DNA from 3 places in the Ralstonia sp. GX3-BWBA genome. Region 1 is predicted to be linked to each of the others. Evidence: predicted binding sites of a transcription regulator. Region 1 holds the regulator's gene; each other region holds the start of a gene.
What was found. The regulator FliA, encoded in region 1, starts transcription of late flagellar genes. The targets are predictions, from matches to a motif close to CTAAAGTTTNNNNNNNNNNNGCCGNTA.

Region 1 (4,553 bases):
CGCAGGCCGTTGGTCAACTCGTTGCGCGAGATCGGCTTGCCCACCACGTGCGACAGCGCGAGGAACATGCCGGTCGATTCCACCAGCGTGATCACGATCACGATGCACATCGAGATGATGGCCGACAGCTCGAACTTCGGCATACCGAAGTGGAACGGCGTCACCAGCGTCATCAGCGGCGCGGCGCTCGCATCAGCCAGCGACACTTTGCCAAATGCCGCCGCCACCAGCGTGCCCGTCACGATGCCAAGCAGCACCGCGATATTGCACAGCAGTGCGTTACCGAATTTGGTCAGCAGCAGAATCGTCACCAGCACCAGCGCTGCAATGGCCAGACCGAACGGATCGCCAAACGCCGGGTTCGGCACCATGTGGCGCGCGCCGTCGACCACCTGCGGAATCATCTGCTGACCGCCCGCGGCCCAGTTGATCCCCACGCTCAACAGCGAAAAACCGATCAGCATGATGACCGTGCCCGTTACCACGCGCGGGAACAGGCCCAGCAGCCGGCCCATGAGCGGCGCAATGGCAATGCCGAACACACCAGAAACGATGGACGCCCCGAAAATGCCGGGCAGCCCCATGCCGGGCTCCACGCCAATGGCAATCATGGGTGCAACCGCGGCAAACGTGACGCCCATCATCACCGGCAGGCGGATCCCGAAGATCAGGAAACCGAGCGATTGGATGAGCGTGCCGATCCCAGCCGCAAACAGATCGCAGTTGACCAGATACGACAGATCGCTCTTCGACAGGCCGAGCGCATTGCCGACAATCAGCGGCACGGCAATCGCACCGGCGTACATCACCAACAGGTGTTGCAAGCCCAGTGCGAACAGGCGGGGCAGCGGCAGACGCTCGTTGACGGGATCGGCAACGGCGTGAGCGATTGTCGACGAAGAAGGCGAGGGTTCGCCGGGGGATTGGCGCATTGTCTGTCTCCTGGGGCCGCCCCCGTGTCAATGCCGGGAGCGTGCTTTAGGCGGGTGCGGCGGATTCCATCCGCCTGCATTCATGCGGCGTGATGCCGCGTATTTGCCGGCATCTTGGAGGGGCGCCATTTTTCTGTCAACAATTACAACCGTTTTTTGTGTACATATTTTGCGTTCTGAAACGCGTGTGCGCCGTGATCAACCTGCCTCAAGCCTCCAAGCGCGCCTCGTGACCGGGGCCAAAGAAAAAGCGCGGCCGCGACATGAGTCGCTGGCCGCGCAGTAGAAATACCTGGCAGGTAAAGCTGGAACCAAGAGCCGCCATCAAACCCCGTGAAGCACAGGGTTGTGTCAGTGGCTCTCAGCCGACCTCAGATCAGGTCGGCGTCGGCAGCCATGCGCGATCGCGCAGGCGCGAGCGGATGCGGGCGATGGCCTGGCTGTGGATCTGGCACACGCGCGATTCCGACACGCCCATCACGGCGCCGATCTCGCGCAGGTTCAGATCCTGCTCGTAGTAGAGGCTCATCATGAGCTTTTCGCGCTCGGGCAGAGCCTCGATGGCAGCGACAACCGATTCGCGCAGGTCGTGGTCCAGCAGTTGGTCCAGCGGTGTGGCGTCGTTCTCGGGCGCGCGGTTCTCGATGAAGGCGTCGGCGTCTTCGCGGTCGAAATCTTCGTAATACAGCAGCTGGCTGCCCTGCAGGTCGACCAGTTGCTTCTGGTATTCGGCCAGCGACATGCCCAGCGCTACGGCAATCTCGGTTTCGGTGGGCGCGCGGCCCTTCTGCTGCTGCAGCTTCTGGATCGCCTGCTCGATCGTGCGCGCGTTGCGGCGCAGCCCGCGCGGCAGCCAGTCCGAGCCGCGCAGTTCGTCCAGGATCGCGCCGCGAATACGCTGGGCCGCGTAGAACTCGAACTGCACGCCCTGCGTTTCCTCATAGCGCGACAGCGCATCGAGCAAGCCCATCATGCCGGCCTGGATCAGGTCATCCAGCTCAACGCTGGCCGGCAGCTTGACCATCATCTGGTTGGCAATGCGACGTACCAGTGGTGCATACGTGGCCATCTCGTCGGACTTGGTCTTGCGACCGGTTGCGGTGTACATATCCATGCCTGCCTTTGACGCTTCGTTCATGCTGCGCCTCAATAAACCAATTCGGCCGCGCGTGCGGTGGCGCGGATCGTCGCAGTCGATGTGGACATTGACGTTGCTTGCGCCGATTCATCTGCCGGCTGTGCCGGAGCCCGCGCCGACATGACCACCCGCGACGGCGCACTGCCATCACCGGCTTGGGCCTCGGCGCTGGCCCAGCTCAACATTTCTTCGGCAAGCTGGCGGAAGGCCATGGCCGAAGGCGATGCGGGAAACGCGCTCGCCACGGGCTTGCCGAGCGAGAGCGCAAGTTCTACGTGCCGGTCCTCAGGGAGGTAGCCAGCGAAATCGATACGGGTGTTCAGGTACTGGCCCACGGTGTTGGCCAGGTTGCCGAACACGCGCACGGCGGAATCCACCGAATGCGCGCCGCACACCACGGTGCGGATGCCAGCGCTGCCTTGCAGCACGGCGGTTTTCTTGAGCAGCGTGTACGCGCTCTTGATGCCTTCCGGACCATCGGAGAAGGTCAGCAGCACGTCGTCGCAGGCTTCAGCAACGGTGCACAGCGCCCGGGTGCCGAAATGCGCGGCCACCAGCGTCACATCCGCCGTCTCGTCGTGCTGCTCGAGCACGCCGGCCATGGCCAGCATGGTCTGGGCGTTCACCACGGCCGTGTCGCGGCCCATGGCGGACAGCGCGATGCGCAGGTTGTCGACAAAATCATCGACCTGCTCTTCCGCACCGATCACCAGCACACGGCGGGAAGCGGCATGACCGAGCATGCGCCGCAGCCCTGCGGCTTGATCCTTGGCGAATGGCGTCGTCATGGTCGCCCCCTTGTCAGGCGAAATCGAAAGCGGCCAGGCCAGGTTCGCGGTTGCGCGCAGCGCCTTGCGCCACGAGCAACGATTCGTCCGAATCCAGCGTGAACGACGACTGCTCCGCACCGGCCCGGAACGAGCGGTGGATCAGCAGCTTCTTGTTCGGCACCGCAATGTCTTCCGGCACACGCTGGCCGTACGACACGTAGTGCAGCGGCAGGCGGCGGCGGATCATCACGTCCATCGCGTGGCCAACAGACGCAGCCTCGTCGATCTTGGTCAGGATGCAGCCGGCCAGGTTGGCGTCGCGGTAGGCACCCACCACTTCATCGAGCGTCTTGCCGTTGCTTGCGGCGTTCAGCAGCAGCAGGCGCTTGATCGACGGGCCCACGGCATGCAGCATCGCCATCTGTTCGGACACGGCGCGGTCGCGCTGGCTCATGCCGATGGTGTCGATCAGCACCACGTGCTTCTCGCGCAGATCGTTCAGGGCGAGGCTCAGGTCTTGCGCGTCTTTCACGGCATGCACCGAAACGCCCAGGATCTTGCCGTAGATGCGCAGTTGTTCATGGCCGCCGATCCGGTAGCTGTCGGTCGAGAGCAGTGCCACGCGCGATGCGCCATGGCGCAGCACGAAGCGCGCGGCCAGCTTGGCGGTCGTGGTGGTCTTGCCCACGCCGGTCGGGCCCATCAGGGCAAACACGCCGCCCTGGTCGAGCAGGCTGTTTTCATCCGACACGGTGGTCAGGTTCTTTTCAATCGCGCGCTGCACGAAATCCAGCGCGCCTTCATACGAGTCGTGCTGCGGCATGTTCTCGAGCACGTAGCGCGTGAGCTGTGCCGAGAACCCCGCGTTGAGCATGGTCTGGAACAGGCGCGTACGCACCGGGTCGCCCAGCTTCACACCCAGCGAGGCCAGGCTCGACATGGCGTCGGTCAGCGTGCTCTTGAGCGTTTCGATCTCGCCGACCATGCGGCGGGTCATCATGTCGGTCTCGGCGCGGATGCTTTCCTTCACGTCGGCCTGGATGGCCGAACGCTGCAGGCTCACGTCGTCACGCGGGGCTTCGGGCTTGGCCATCGTGTCCTCCACGCGGACGAAAATGTCGGACGCCTTGCCTGCGTCGGCTTGCGCGTCGCCGCGCGGCTTCACAGGCGCGTCGGCCTTCTGTTGTTCGGCGCGAAGGGTACGGGCCTGGGCTTCCACGCGCTCGGCAAAGCTGCGCAGCGAAACCGGGCGGTCATCCTGCTCGCGTGCCTGTTCACGCGCTTGTTCGCGACGTGCGGCAAAGCGGGCAGTCGATTCCATCTCCGGCTCGTCGTCTTCCACCGTGGTGCGGCGGGCGATGAACTGTGCGGTGCTGGCCAGGGCCTGCGCCGCAGACTGGGCAACCTCTGCATTGGCACGGTCCAGCGACAGGCCAGCCAGCATGCGGGTGGATGCTGCCAGCGCATCTTCTTCGCCGAAGGCCACGTCGTCATCCACGCGCGTTTGCAGCGTGCGGCCGGCCGGCTTGGCCACCGGAGCAACCGGGGCTGCCGGTGCCTCTTCCTGTGCTGGGGCGCGGCGCGAGGCAATGAAGCGGTTACGCAGACGGGCCAGCGCGTTGGGCGCCGGGGCCTCGGCCTGCGGGGCTTCTTCAGCAGGTGCCTGGGCGGCAACCACGGCTGCGGTTGCAGCGGCAATCGGGGCGGGCTCGG
Region 2 (4,553 bases), on a different contig from region 1:
CTGCACTTCGCCCTGCAGCGCCTTGGTCTGCTGCGACAGCGACGCCTGCATCAGCGACACATCGCCGGCCGGTGCGCCATCCACTGTCAGGTGGCCTGAAGCCGTTGCCGTCATCGGCAGGCTGTTACCGCTTTGCTGGCCGACCGCTTTCTGCAGCGCCGACTGAAAATCGAAGTCGCGCGCCTTGTAGTTGGGCGTATCGGCGTTGGCAATGTTCGAGGCCAGGATCTGGTGACGCTGCGAGCGCAAGTGCAGCGCCTGCTCCTGAAAACCGAACAACTGATCCAGCTTGTCGACCATGTCTGTCATTCCTTGCGCGTGGCGCCCTGGTTACTGCTGCCACCCGCCGGGGTTGCGTTCTGTATTGCGTGTTCCCTTCGGCCGGAGAACTCGGCATCAGCGGCCCCTTCAAAACCGCCGATGCCGTCTCCAAAACCGCTGAACCGCTTGTCTTGCTGAGTTGCCGTCATGCGACCTCAGTGGAAAAGACCTGTCTGCGAATCCGATATCTGGCCGAAGAACGAGCAACCTCGCCACCTACCGGGACAGGCTGTACGGCCAGGAACCGCACAACGCCAGGGACTTCACCACGTTGCAAAGTCTAGGGGCCGGTGTGCAAGACCATTCGTCCGAATAAGGGGGGGATTGGCCGACATTTCCGCATTTGGCGCTCGCGCACGCGTGGCTAAACTTCACCGGACTTTTGATGAAGGGGCTCTCCATGTCCACGCGGTTTGCACGCAGCGCGCACCACCCGACCCGACCTGCCGCCACGGCCATGCCGCTGGCTGGGCGCCAGCGCAAGCTGTTGTTGATCCTAGCGCTGGGCCTGCTGGCCAGCGTCGTGCACCCGATCCTGGCGCACGCACAGGGCATGGTGCGCGTCGGCTATCCGCCGATCCAAGCCGTGCAACAGCCCGCGCAGCCCACCACCATCCAGGGGCCGAACGCCATCCAGATGCAGATTCAGCAACAACTGCAGTCGCAACTGGACATCCTTGGCGGCACGAATGAGACGGGAGCGCCACGTGCGTCGGTGGAAGTCGGACCGGTAGATGCCCGCGTGGCCAACCAGCCCTGTGACCAGATCGACCTGATGCTCCCGGCGGCGAACCGCCTGCGCGGCCGTGTACAAGTGGGCGTGCGCTGCCGTTCGCCGCATGCCTGGGCGGCCTGGGTGCCGGCCACGATCCAGATCACTGGGACGTATTACGTCGCCTCGCACCAGCTCCCGCCGGGCAAGACGCTCGACATGGGCGATCTGGAAGCCCGGACGGGCGATCTTTCGATGCTGCCGGCCTCGGTCGTGCAGCAGCCGGCCGATGTGGTGGGGCGTGTACTGCTCACCAGCGTGGCCGCCAACCAGCCGCTGCGCGCCGAAAGCCTGCGCCTGCCGGTTGCCGTACAGGCAGGCCAGACCGTCAAGCTCATCGCCGAGGGCGGGGGCTTCCAGGTCAGCAGCGACGGTCGCGCCTTGAACCAGGCGGCCGTGGGCCAGGTGGCGCAGGTGCGCACCGCCAACGGCAATGTCGTTTCCGGCATTGCACAGTCTGCTGGCGTCGTGGCGATCCAGTTTTAAGACAAAATTGATAACGATTGATCACTTTTAACCGTGATGCGTTATCGATACCTGCCGCTAAAGTTTGAGCCGGGGTTGGCCGTTATGGGTGATAGGATGAACGCGCTCTTCGGAGACACCCGTGAAAATCAACCATATCGTGAACAACACGCCGGCCGTTGCGCCGACCAAGGACGCTGCGTCCGGGTCGACGCGCGCGACCGGCTCGTCCCCGGCCGCTACGACGGCTTCGGGCACCACGCGCCACACCGGCGATTCGCCGTCGCTGTCGGTCCAACAAGTCTCGCGCCAAGTGGGCAGCGGCGACTTCGACGCGGCACGCGTCGAGCAGATCCGCAGTGCCATTCAGAACGGCACGCTCAAGATGGACGCCGGCAAGATCGCCGATGCGGCGCTTTCCGACGCGCAATCGCTGCTCTCCACGCGATCCAAGAAGGTCTGACGGGGCTTTCCCGTCGTCCGTCCCCTGTATTTTCTGACGCCGCCGGTCCGAGGGTTTCCGACCCTCGACTGATCGCGGCGGGGCGGCGTGCCGGCCGGCGGCTGCCCAAGCTTCCCAGCCTGAGGTTCAGGGCCTATTCCCGTATGAAACGTGTGCGCGCAATGTCGATACGGGCTGTAGGGCTAGGCGCGACCGGCGCCGCTTGGCCAGCCAAGCAAGTCGGTCGCAACGACGCCATGCGGCCCGTATCGTCATTGCCCTCCGGGTTGGCCCAAGCGGGGGCCATCTGCTTTGTCGGCGCGTCTTGCAAAGGGAATCACCCTTTGCGGCGACGCCCTTCGCGCATCTGGCCCCCGCTTGGGCCAACGCGCGCACGTTTCATACGGGAATAGGCCCTACCATGGACAACACACTGCTGATCCGCACCCTTGCCGACGAGCAGGAACTGCTGCGCGCAGCCACCCTCACCCTGGATGCCGAAGCGCAGGCGTTGCGCGATGGCGACATGGTCGAGCTCGAACGCATTACCCAGACCAAGCAGAAGCAACTCGCCGCGTTGGGCGAGGCCGACCGTGACCGCCGCCTGTGGTGGGCCCAGCACGGCGGCGCCGATCCGTACGGGCTGGTCAAATACCTGCGCACCGATGAAACCGCCAGCCGCCTGTTCGACGAAAACCTGGCCCTGGCCCGCCTGCTGCGCCAGCGCAACATCGACAACGGCACCCTGATCGACCTGCGCCTGCGCGCCACGCAGAACGCGCTGTCCGTCCTGCATGCTGCCAACAACGGCGGCGGCACACCCTACGGCCGCGACGGCAAGCAACCGCTGTCGATGCCACGCTTCTCGGTCGTCGCGCAATAAGCCACTACAACACGTTTTTTGGGTACAAAAGCCCCGCTTTACGCTTACGTCAATGGGCGTGAAGTGGGGCTAGCTGCTGCTGTCTGATCCTGCTATCTATAGGGGGGTCTAGCACACCACCGATCGGGGTAAACAAAAAGGTTTACATCCCATTGATGGGTGCAACAAGCATGCTGGGGATTTATTCTGCGATTTTGGCGGGGTTAATCCTCCGCGCCTGGCGACATAAACAAGAAAAACCGGAAGGAAATTGCGCCTGAATGGCGTGCCAAGGTTTCGGCCCGGCGGCACCGCACTGCGGTGACTGCCGGTTGAACGGGGAATATACCGAGACCGCACGCCAGAAGCATTTTCCACAAGCACGGCTGCATTGATTTTGGACCCAGTGGTCCAAAAAGGCGCGGCAACAAGCTGATTCCGGAAATGGGCAAACAAACCATAACCAGACAGGCGGCGCAGTGAAATCAATCGTAGTGGAGGCACACCCTTTGGTGCGTGCCGGCGCGACCCACGTGTTGCAATCCTTGCCGGCCATTACCGAAGTGGTCAGCGTCGAGCCGGACGAAGCCCTCTTTGAAAATCTCGCGGCGCATGCGGACGCCGAACTGGCCCTGATCGGCCTGCCCTTACCCGGCATCGACGATCTGCCGGCCCTCTCCCGGCTATTGCAACAGCCGCATCCCCGGCATGTCGCCGTACTCGGCGAAACCGATTCCGCTGCGCACGTGCGTACGCTGATGCAATTGAATGTCTCGGCATATCTGCTGAAAAGCTATTCCGGCAAATTGATTGCAGCGGCATTGGAACTGGTGCTCGCCGGCGGCCGTTATGTGCCGGCGTCGATCGTGCTGACACGGCCTGAAGCCATTGCGGCAGGTTCTGCCAACGGTAATGACGATGGCGCGTTGCTCGGCCTGACGCAGCGGCAATATGAGATTCTCGTCTTGCTCTCGCGCGGGCATCCGGTCAAAACCATCAGCCGCATGCTGAGTATTTCCGAGGCGACAACCAAGGCGCATATCAACGCGCTGTATCGCCGGCTGGAAGTGCGCAGCCGTACCGAGGCCGTCTTCGTTGCCACGCAGCGCGGCGCCATGCTGCTGAATCATCCGAACATTGGAGCGGAGGCCTCATCGCCGCTCTCGCCGCCGTTGCGCCTGGCGCGCACAGGCTGACGCCGCCGCCCTTTCGGCTTTTCCGCACAACAAAAAACGGCGCCCGGACTCCGGACGCCGTTGCAAATGCCCGCCCACGCTGTCGAGACGGGGGCGGTGACAAGGAAAAGCAGAACGCGAAAGGCTTAGAACTTTGCGCGGATGCCTACACCAAAGGTGTCGGCCGTCGACAGGTCCGACACCTTGTCGCGGAAGTACGCCGCATACACATCGGTGCGCTTGGACAGCGAATAGTCGTAGCCCACCGCCCAGGTGTTGCGCTTCACGTCAGCCGCACCCGAGGTCTTCGTGTAGGCATACGATGCCAGCACGGCGCCCGGGCCCACCGGAATCGACACGCCCAGCTGGCCGCCGTTGCTCTTCGCGTCGCCGGTGCTGATCGTGTTCTTGATGTACTGGTATTGGCCGTACAGCTTGACCACGCCAAAGTCATACGTGGCGCCCAACTGCCCCGCCGTCTGGCGCGAGAAGCCTGCCACCAGGCTGTTCAGATCG
Region 3 (4,553 bases), on a different contig from region 1:
CGAAGGCATTCTGATTCGCGACGATCCATCTTTGCATGCGTTGCTGACCGAGCTGCGCGCGATGGGCGTATCGCTGGCGCTGGACGATTTCGGTACCGGATATTCATCGCTGTCGTATCTGCACCGCTTCCCGATCGATACGTTGAAGATCGACCGTTCGTTCGTGCAAGAGCTGCCGCACGTGGCAGAGCGCGCGGCCATCACGCGGGCCATCATCATGATGGCGCAGGCCATGGGCATGAAGACCGTGGCCGAAGGCGTGGAGACCACCGGGCAACTCGAATTTCTGCGCGAAGTCGGCTGCGACGAGTTTCAGGGCTATCTGCTCACGCGGCCGCTGGAGCCGGCTGCGGTACAGGACCTCGTACGCGAGAACGCGCGCCGCTACGGCGAGCGTGTCCCCCGGTTTCTATAAGTCTTGAGTCTATTCAGGGTGTCCCGGAAAGCGTAGCGAGCGGCCTGAGGTTGGTGGGAGAAGCGCAGCCGTACATGTGTACGGCGAGCATCGCACCGCCAAGATCGGGCCGCGCAGTAGCTTTACGGGACACCCTAGAGTTGCAGGCCGTTGCTGACCACGTACATGGTCAGCTCGGCGTTGTTGCGCAGCTTCATCTTCGAGAGCACGCGCCCCCGATACACGCTGACCGTCTTGACGCTGATCTGCAGTGCCTCGGCAATCTCGCCCAACGTGCGGCCAGAGCCGAGCATGCGCAGCGTCTGGAATTCGCGGTCGGAAAGAATGTCGTGGCGGGGCTTGTCCCAATCGACATTCAGGTTGTCGGCAAGTACCTCCACGAGGTCCGAAGGCAGGTATTTCTTTCCCTTGGAGATGGCGTTGACGGCGGCCAGCAACTGCGGCTGGCTGGCGTCCATCGGCAGATAGCCGGCGGCGCCCGCCTTGAGTGCCCGTACGGCAAGCAGAGCTTCAGGATGGCGGCCCAGTGCCAGCACGGCCAGGCGGGCATGCTGCTGGCGCACGGTCTTGATGGTCTGGAATTCGTCTCCGGTGGCCGATTCCACCGAGAAGAGCATGACGTCCCACTCGCGCTGCGCGAGCAGGTCGTTATTGGCATCGCGCAGGTCCGGCACGGCCTCGATCTGCCGGGCCAGGCGCGAATCCTTGAGGATCTGGCGCAGGCCGACACGGGCAATATCGTGCGGTTCGACGATCAGGACATTGAGCATGGTGGGTGTTGCGGGTCAAACGCGGGCTCGCATCGAGCTCTTCTTTCCGCCCGCAGGCCTTCCGGCCGAACTGGCGGGCTTGCAACTCCCCATCTGTGCACTGTGTGGCGCTCTATATATAGAAGGATGCTGGCGCCTATGAACTGGTCGAACGAGTATAGCCGAGGGTCTGCAGGCCAAGAAGCAGGCTTGCCGCCTCTTTTGGAGGGGGTGTCGAAAGTCAGGCACCCGCAAGCCCAAACCGCCGCCGACGCACAAATTTGTCAAGGCGACCCTAAACTTTCCTCAGAGGCCACCGATAACCTGAGTACAACGCAGACCTGATCCCCTTCAAGTTGCAGGTCACGTTGCCCGGCCTAGCCGGAATTAGCAAACACGGGCAACAAACCATCGGGAAACTTAGGAGCCGTCATGTCCCTCAGCCTCAATACCAACATCTCGTCCCTGCAAACGCAGCAAGCACTGTCGGCATCGAAGGATGCGCTGCAGACCTCGCTGGAACGTCTGTCGACCGGCCTGCGCGTGAACAGCGCGAAGGATGACGCCGCCGCCTACGCTGTGGCTTCCAGCCTGACCACCACGCTGAACTCGCAGACGCAAGGTATCCAGAACTCCAACCAGGCGATGTCGTATCTGCAAACGGCCGACTCATACCTGGGCCAGGTTGAAAACAACCTGCAACGTATGCGCCAACTGGCCGTGGAAGCCAACAACGGCGGTCTGTCGACCACCGACCAGGCCAACCTGGACAAGGAATACCAAAAGCTGGCCACAGCCAACAAGAACATCGAGACCAACGCGAACTACAACGGCAACAAGCTGTTCGACGGTTCGGTCACGTCCACGACTTTCCAGTACGGCCAGAATGCCGCGACCGATGTGACCACGGTCACCAACGCTAACTTGGCAAGCTTCGGCACGCTGTCCAGCACGAGCGTGACCTCGACTGCCAACGCGACAGCTGCCCAGACAGCCATCGACACCGATCTGACCAACCTGAAGGCGGCCCGCGCCAACCTCGGTGCTCAGCAAAGTGGTCTGACCTCGACGATCAACACGCTGACGTCGAACAACACTGCGCTGTCGGCAGCCAAGTCGTCTTTGATCGATACGGACTATGCGTCGGAAACGTCGAACATGACACGCCAGAACATCCTGCAGCAAGCGGGTACGGCGATGCTGGCGCAAGCCAACTCGGCACCGAACAGCATCCTGAGCCTGCTGAAGGGTTAATCAGTAAGTTGGATGCAGCCCAGCCGCTTCGCGATTGGGCCAAGGGCCGGCGCTCCTCGGGGCGTCGGCCTTTTTTCTTTTTTTGGATACCCCCCTTTTTCGTGGGTGGCGCCTGCATAACCTGCCCTAAAGAAGCTGCAACCCGTGCCGTTGTGTAGAGAGACTTCCGCCGGCGCAGATGCTTATCGGACCCGATCATGGCGACTACCACTACCACCTCCTCAACCAGCAATTACGTTCCGCCGATCTCGATTCCCGGTATTGGGACGAGCATCGACGTCAACTCGCTGGTGTCCAGCCTCATGAAGGTGGAAAGCCTGCCGCTGACGCAGCTGCAGACCCAGCAAAGCTCGTACCAGACGCAGCTGTCGGCTGTGGGGTCTCTCAAGAGTGCGCTGTCGACCTTCCAGACCACGCTGTCGAATCTGAGCAGCGCGTCAAACTACAGCGCCATGAAGGCCAGCGGATACGACACCTCGATGCTGAGTGCGTCGGTGACGGGCTCGGCGCCTGCAGGTTCCTACGCGGTCAATGTCACGCAGCTTGCGCAATCGCAGGTTCTGGCGGCGCAGGGGCAGACGTCCACTACGACGGCCATCGGCAGCGGCACCTCGACCACGATTTCGTTCTCGTTCGGCTCGGTGTCGGGCGGCTCGTTCTCGGGCGGCAAGTACACCGGTTCGACGTTCACGCAGAACGGCAACCTGGCGGGTGGCTCGATCACGATCGATTCGTCCAACAACACGCTCGCGGGTATCCGTGATGCGATCAACTCGGCCAACGTGGGTGTGTCGGCCAGCATCGTGAACGACGGCAGCGGCAGCCCGTACCGTCTGGTGCTGACGTCGACCGCGGGCGGCTCCAGCTCGGAGATGAAGATTTCGGTGTCGGGCGACTCGACGCTGCAATCGCTGCTCTCGCAAGACCCGGCAGGCACGCAGAACATGACCGAGGTGACCACGGGCCAGAACGCCCTCGCCACCATCAACGGCATTGCCGTGCAGAGCCCGACCAACACGTTGTCGAACGTGGTGGACGGCACATCGTTCACGCTGTCCAAGACGGGCAGCACCAACGTGACGGTAGCCAACGACCCGACCGCCACCACCACCGCCGTCACCAACTTTGTGAACGGCTACAACGCGCTGCGCACGCAACTGAATTCGCTCACCAACATCGACCCCGCCAACAGCGCCAACAATGGGCCGCTGGCGGGCGATGTGAGCACCAAGACGCTCATCAACCAGATTACCGACGTGCTGGGCCAAGCGGTTGGCAACGGCAATTACCAGTCGCTGGGTAGCGTGGGCGTGACGATGAATTCCGACGGCACGCTGTCGGTTGACAACACCAAGCTGTCGGCTGCCGTTGCAAAGTCGCCCAGCCAGGTAGCCGGTCTGTTTGCCGGTACCGGCACGGCCACCGATTCACTGGTCAGCGTGCCGACGTTCTCGGATTCCACGCAGGCCGGCAGCTACGCCCTCAACGTGACGCGGTTGGCCACGCAGGGCACGCTCACGGGTTCGGCCGCCGCCAGCACGACCATCACGGCGGGTGTGAACGACACGCTCGCGTTCAACATCAGCGGCATGTCCATCAACGTGACGTTGGCGGCCGGCAGTTACACCGCGGCGACGCTGGCTGCGCAGATTCAAAGCCAGATCAACGCATCGACGACGCTGCAGAACGCGAAGGTTAACGCTTCGGTGTCGGCCAATGCCGGCGGCGTGCTGAGCGTAACCGATAGCCAGTTCGGCTCGGTGTCGGCGGTATCGGTGTCGGGCAATGGCGCTTCGTCGCTCTTCGGCGCGAGCCCAACGGCCACCAACGGTGTGGATGTGCAAGGCACGATCAACGGCGTTGCTGCAACCGGTTCGGGACAGAACCTCTATGGCATCAGCGGTTCCGCCACCGACGGCTTGACCGTGCAGGTGGCCGGCGGCCCGCTGGGCGCCCGTGGCACGGTCACGGTGCAGCGCGGTTACGCTGCCCAGCTCAACACGGTGATGACCAACCTGCTGTCGACCAGCGGCATGGTGCAGAACGAGACGGACTCGATCAACAGTTCGCTCACCTCGCTTGCCAGCCAGATCACCGCCATGCAGACGCGGCTGGATAACAAGCAGGCGCTGTAC

Region 2: a site for FliA is predicted at 1,638-1,664, ahead of flgM (flagellar biosynthesis anti-sigma factor FlgM). Genes of this name have one in related genera too.
Region 3: a site for FliA is predicted at 1,460-1,486, ahead of DOD19_RS19085 (flagellin). Genes of this name have one in related genera too.

The regions. Positions count from the first base shown of each region.
Region 1 covers NZ_QMKS01000024.1:129,019-133,571, forward strand. The annotation lists gene DOD19_RS23230 (nucleobase:cation symporter-2 family protein) at 1-932, opposite strand, end outside; gene DOD19_RS23235 (RNA polymerase sigma factor FliA) at 1,309-2,070, opposite strand; gene DOD19_RS23240 (MinD/ParA family protein) at 2,079-2,858, opposite strand; gene flhF (flagellar biosynthesis protein FlhF) at 2,872-4,553, opposite strand, start outside.
Region 2 covers NZ_QMKS01000020.1:17,408-21,960, reverse strand. The annotation lists gene flgB (flagellar basal body rod protein FlgB) at 1-300, opposite strand, end outside; gene DOD19_RS27555 (hypothetical protein) at 306-470, opposite strand; gene flgA (flagellar basal body P-ring formation chaperone FlgA) at 722-1,579, shown strand; gene flgM (flagellar biosynthesis anti-sigma factor FlgM) at 1,701-2,021, shown strand; gene DOD19_RS18865 (flagellar protein FlgN) at 2,422-2,883, shown strand; gene DOD19_RS18860 (response regulator transcription factor) at 3,342-4,058, shown strand; gene DOD19_RS18855 (porin) at 4,184-4,553, opposite strand, start outside.
Region 3 covers NZ_QMKS01000020.1:58,929-63,481, forward strand. The annotation lists gene DOD19_RS19075 (EAL domain-containing protein) at 1-415, shown strand, start outside; gene DOD19_RS19080 (response regulator transcription factor) at 550-1,185, opposite strand; gene DOD19_RS19085 (flagellin) at 1,597-2,418, shown strand; gene fliD (flagellar filament capping protein FliD) at 2,616-4,553, shown strand, end outside.